Linked DNA regions of Hyphomicrobium denitrificans ATCC 51888. The protein of the gene in region 1 interacts with the protein of each later gene in a pairwise test. Links are inferred from orthologs where the notes say so. Each region holds a gene or a part of one and is shown on either strand. Other genes may lie near its edges.

What was found. Proteins that work in one complex are often made in the same cells at the same time.
Region 2: the proteins of recR (region 1) and recO interact in binary tests that used the Escherichia coli proteins (3 or more experiments, as listed by UniProt). The link is inferred for Hyphomicrobium denitrificans ATCC 51888 from one-to-one orthologs.

The regions. Positions count from the first base shown.
Region 1 is NC_014313.1:2,802,359-2,805,207, forward strand. It holds recR (recombination mediator RecR), read right to left. Parts: upstream 1,804-2,849; coding sequence 1,198-1,803; downstream 1-1,197. Other genes in the region: HDEN_RS13475 (MATE family efflux transporter), read right to left, coding at 1-1,143; HDEN_RS13485 (YbaB/EbfC family nucleoid-associated protein), read right to left, coding at 1,923-2,243; HDEN_RS13490 (DNA polymerase III subunit gamma/tau), read right to left, coding at 2,282-2,849. UniProt on the Escherichia coli protein: May play a role in DNA repair. It seems to be involved in an RecBC-independent recombinational process of DNA repair. It may act with RecF and RecO.
Region 2 is NC_014313.1:2,292,044-2,294,917, forward strand. It holds recO (DNA repair protein RecO), read right to left. Parts: upstream 1,861-2,874; coding sequence 1,141-1,860; downstream 1-1,140. Other genes in the region: HDEN_RS11035 (hypothetical protein), read right to left, coding at 1-541; era (GTPase Era), read right to left, coding at 1,910-2,848; rnc (ribonuclease III), read right to left, coding at 2,835-2,874. UniProt on the Escherichia coli protein: Involved in DNA repair and RecF pathway recombination.

The DNA.
Region 1 (2,849 bases):
GACGAACAACGCGCCCATGAACACGAACAGCGGCGACAGCCAACGGCAGAAGAAGACGATCAGGTCGCGCGCTTCGCCGCCGGCATTGAAGAGCGCCGCGATCTCGTTGGCGAGGACACCGAGGCATAGCCATGCGATGCCGGTGAATGCCGTCATCGTCAGCAGCGAGAACGTGAACACGTCGCGCATGCGCTCGGAGGAGCGAGCGCCGAAGTTCTGTCCTATGATCGGGCCGACCGCGCCGGACAGCGCGTAGATTGCGCCGAAGGCGACCGGCGTCAGACGTGCGAGGATCGCCCACGCAGCGACCGCCGCATCGCCATAGGTTGCGATGGCGTAGGTCACGTAACCGTTGCCGACGGCCGGCGCGATGTTCGTCAAAACGGCAGGACCGGCGATCTGAATGAAGGCGGGCGTGTCCTGCGCCAGCGTCGCGATTTTCGGACGCGCGAGAAGATCGTGGACCTTGTAGACGCTGTAGAAGCCGATACCCATCATCACGAGGCGCGCGATCAGCGAGGATATCGCCGCGCCTTCGATGCCTAAGCCGAAATGGACAATCAGGATCACGTCGAGGATCGTGTTGACGATGGCGCCGAACAGCGTGACGAACATTGCACGGCGCGCATCGCCAGCGGAGCGCAACACGGCGGAGGCCGTAATCGCCAGCGCAAGCACCGGCAGCGTCGGCACGAGGATGCGCAAATAGAGGGCGGCGAGATCGAGCGTTCGGCCGCGGGCTCCGATCAGTTCCAGCAGCGGTTCGATCGCGAACCACAGCACGAGCGTGATCGCGACTGATGCGATGAGCGATAGCAGATGCGCGTTGGTCGCGAGACGCCGCGCCCGCATACGCCGCCCGGCTCCCAGCGCGGGCGCAACCAGCGAGGTCGCGGCGATCGACAGTCCGATGCCGACAGAGGTCGCGAAGAACAGGATCGAACTCGCATAGCCGACGGCCGCGACGACGGCTTCGTCGTTCAGCCGCGAAAGAAAGTAGATGTTGGCGAGGTCGCCGACGAAGATCGCCATGAGGCCGAGTGCGCCCGCGCCTGTCATCGCAAGAATGTGGCGCAACAGGGAGCCGGTGACAAAGCGCGGCTGCTGTTGGGCGGAACGCCGGGGCGTTTCGATATTGCTCATCGTGTTTTTCTGCCTCGGCGGCCAGTTCGGCGCTGGCTCTCGTGGTACGCCGTTCTACAGCTTGCGCCGCGCTTTGAAAGCCGCAGCGAGCGTGCCGTCGTCGAGATAATCGAGTTCGCCGCCAATCGGGACGCCTTGCGCAAGTCGCGAGACCGTCACATCGGTCGCGGCGAGTTGATCGGAAATGTAATGGGCGGTCGACTGGCCTTCGACGGTGGCGTTGAGAGCGAGCAGGATCTCTTTGACTTCGGAGGCTGCAGCTCTCGCCAAAAGATTGGCGACGTTGAGCTGCTCCGGCCCGATGCCGTCGAGCGGCGACAGGTGGCCGCCGAGCACATGATAGCGCGCCGAGACGATGTTCGCGCGCTCGAGCGCCCAGAGGTCGCCGACTTCTTCGACAACGACGATGAGGCTTTGATCGCGGCGCGGATCGCTGCAGACGCTGCACGGCGAAACCGTATCGAGATTGCCGCAGACGGGGCATTCGGAAATTTTTTCGACGGCCTGCTGGAGCGCGTCCGACAACGGCAGCAGCAAATCGTTGCGCCGCTTCAGAAGCGACAGCACCGCCTTGCGCGCCGAGCGCGGTCCAAGCCCCGGCAAGCGCGACAGGAGCTGCACGAGGCGCTCGATTTCAGGTCCTGCGATTTTCCGGGACATCGTCTGATTATTTATGCGACCGCTTTTCAGAATGCCAGGACGGCCGCTGGTCCTTGGCACTGGATGGCCGCCTCGGAGGGCGGCCATGACGCGGGAGGCGACGTTCCAAGTGTACTTGGCTAGAACAGCTTCATTCCCGGAGGCAACGGAATTCCGCCGGTGATTTCGGCCATTTTCGACTGCATCGCGCTATCGGCCTTGGCTCGCGCGTCAGCGGCGGCAGCAACGATCAGGTCTTCGAGAATCTCGACCTCGTCGGGCTTCATCAGGCTCGGATCGATGCGGACGCGCTTGACCTCGCCTTTGCCGTCAACGGTAAGGTGAACGAGGCCGCCGCCCGACTGGCCTTCGATCTCGGCGCGCGCAAGCTCCTCCTGCATCTCTTTGAAACGGGCCTGCATCTGGCCCATCTGCTTCATCATACCCATCAGGTCTTTCATGCAATCCTCTGCGTTGCGGCAATTGTCAGCGAAGGGCGTCAGCCGGCTTCGCTTTCCTTATCGTCGGCGTCCAGCGTTCTGCCGGGCAAGCGGCGCACTTCCGCGATCTTCGCGTCAGGGAAGGCTTGAAGGACGGCGCGCATGGCGGGGTGCTGCTTCAGCTGCTCAAGCTCGGCGGCTTCGCGCTCCCGGCGCACGACGCCGATCGGGCGTTGACCTGCGTCTTTCGAAAGCACAACGACCCAGCGCCGGCCCGTCCACAGATTAAGCTTCTCGCGAAGATCGTTCGCAAGCTCGGGCGGCGCATCCGGCAGCAGGAAGACATCGATCGAACCCGCCACCGCATCGAACTTCACGAGGCTGACGTCGTTCTCAAGATGCATCTTGAGTTTGACGTCGCGCTTCTCGCCGACGAGCGTCACGACGTCGACGAACGAACGCGGATCAGGCAGTCGCGACGCCGATGAGAGCGACGTCTGCTCATCGTCGTCGAGAGCGTCGCCGTCGTCGAGTTCGCCGTCGTCACCGACAAAATCGAAGACGTCGCCGGTTGCGAGATCGTCATGCTCCGCATCCGCACGCGGAGCGGTCGTCGTCGTGTTGACG
Region 2 (2,874 bases), 510 kb from region 1 along the record:
CATCGGCCTCGGCGCGCGTAATCGCGATGTGACCATCGCCGCCAAAAGCATAAAGCATGCGGCGGAGCAGATCGACTTCGCCTTCGCTAATGGTGCCGGCCACAAGCGACTTCCCAGCCCGCAGCGGACCATCGCCATGAATCACGGCGGCCTTGACCTGCTCCAGCGCGAACTTGACGAGGCTGACAGGGGCCCAGCGCGCCTTGTCGAGAACGTTCACAAGCAGTTCGAGCTCGGTCTTGCTGTCGAGGCGACCGTCATGAGAGATGCGGTCGATCAGCCAGTGCGCGTTGTCGGCGGTCAGGTAGCCCTGCGGCCTCTCCTGAAAGACGACGTAGTCAGTGATGGCTTCGATGAAAAAGTCGGCCCAGTCGGCCGGGCGCTCACGGCACGCGTCGTTGAGATCGAAAAGAAGCTTGGCCTCTTCCGCAGTGACGATGCCGTCTTCGTAAAATACCTGCCTCAAGGCGCGTAAATCAGCACCATCAAGGCGTCCGCGATTTACGATTTCCCCAACCGGAAGCGACTGCAACCCACTCATCGGTAACCCAACCCCAAGCGCCGAACTCAGGGCAGACTAGGGTCGTATGCTTAATCGCCGATTAAAAGTTGGGCGAAAACTAAACGATGGCCAGAATGAGGCTTGGAGGCAACGGCGCGACCACCGCGAGATCGAGGATCGCAGCTTGCACTGCGATCCTCGTTCATTCCTGCCGCGCTCCCGCAAGCGCAACAGGAAAACATGTTGAGCGCTATGAGGCTCTATTTCCAACATCGCCGATGAACCGTTGCTGAAGGATGCGAGCAACGCGCAGCATTTCCTGTTTTTAATGTCGGCGCAGGAAGATCCTGACCGACGAGAGCACGCGCGCGAATGTCGATCGCTGCCCTTTAAAAATTCATGGCCCGTCCGGCGGGGGGCTGCCGAACGGGCCAGATCCGGCCCATCACGTCTGCAGTTTCGGAGCGCGAACGTAAAAGACCTTTAGAAGACTCTTTGCGGAGAGGGGGAAATCTCCGCAAAGCGATGGCAGACTGCGTGTCGAACGATCCGGCGATCCTTTCGCACCCAGTCAACTTTTGAACGGACGCGCGCGGAGTTTCCGTCGCCGAATTCTTAAAACTTTTATTCGAATGAGTTCACTGCGGGAGGTGCGCCAACAGACGCGAGCGCGGCTGCGGCAGGCTTTGGCCGCGTGGAAGTAAAACGCGCGTTTCCAGGAAATGTCCGGTCAGCGCGAAACCGAGCCGGATATCGTCCTCCGTCACATGACCGGAACGATGCTTGGTCAGAAACGCGGGTAGCGGAAGCAGCTTGTCCCGGTACGGTTCGCCGGCGGACGCCGACACGGCGCGTCCCGTGCGCGGCGAGACATAGATCAGCTGATCGTTGCTCCCCGTTGCCGCGCATTGGCTGAGATCGAGACCAAATCCCAGTTCCTCGAGCAGCGCCAGCTCCCAGCGAACGAGAAGCGCCGGCCAAACCGTTGCATCATTCAAGAAGCCGAGAACGAACAGGGTGATTTCGTAGAGGTTCGGATGCGGGTCGCGCTCGGGCAGCAGATGCGTCAGCGTCGTCAGCGTCGAGAGCGCCGCGAGGGCTGCGGCATCGTCGAGGGTTTCGGCCGCAAAGGCGCGACGCATTTCGATTGTGACGTGACCGAGCTGATCGGAGAGCCGCGCTTTCCACGTCGCGTCGACGTGGTTGCCGGGTTGCAGGATCGGGCGGAGGCGCCGCGACCGGCCGCCGTGGACGAGGCCGAGATGGCGGCCGTGCGTCCGCGTCCACAGTTCTATGACCGCCGCCGTTTCACCGTGCGGCTTGACCGATAGAACGATGGCTTCATCCGTCCATTGCATAATGCAGCGTTCGTCATTCGGAGACGCTATTCAGAGATCGTGATGCGCCTCACGACTTCGGGAAGGGCAAGCCCATCTCGCGGTAGCGTTCCGGGTCGCTTTCCCAATTCTCGCGCACTTTGACGAAGAGGAACAGGTGCACCCGGTGCCCCGCCATTTCCTCGATCGAACGGCGCGCAGCGCTCGAGATCTGCTTGATGGTCGCGCCGTTCTTGCCGAGGACGATCTTTTTCTGGCCGTCGCGCTCGACGTAGATCGTCTGCTCGATGCGCGCCGAACCGTCCTTCAGCGTCTTCCAGCTCATCGTCTCGACGGTCGTCGTGTAGGGAAGCTCCTGGTGCAGATAGCGATAGATGCACTCGCGCGTCATCTCAGCGGCCTGCGTGCGCATCGGAACGTCGGTGACGTCGTCCTCGCCGTAATGCCACGGCCCGACGGGGACCGCGGCTGCCAGATACGTGCGCAGATCGGCAACGCCTTTGCCGTCGAGCGCGGACACCATGAATATCCGGTCGAAGGCCAATTCCTGATCGAGACGTTTCGCCAGCGCCAGCAGCTTCGGCTTGTCCTCGACGCGATCGATCTTGTTCAGAACGGCGATGCGTTTCATGCGCGCCGTTTTCAGGCGCTGGACGATCGCCATCACGTCATCGTCGGGACCTGCGGCGGCGTCGATCACCAGCAGCACGGCGTCCGCATCTTCGAGGCCGCTCCACGCGGCGTCGATCATGGCGCGGTCGAGCCGCCGCTTCGGGTTGAAGATGCCGGCGGTATCGAGAAATACGATCTGGCTCTGACCTTCGACGGCGATGCCGCGGATCGGAGCGCGCGTCGTCTGCACCTTGTGCGAGACGATCGCCACCTTGGTTCCGACGAGTGCGTTGACGAGCGTCGATTTGCCGGCGTTCGTCGGGCCGAGCACGGTCACGAATCCGCAGCGGCGATCGCCGGCTTCGGACTGTCCGTGTGTTTCTTCAGGCGTCGCCAAGACGGCCTCCTTCACCCTCGCGGGTC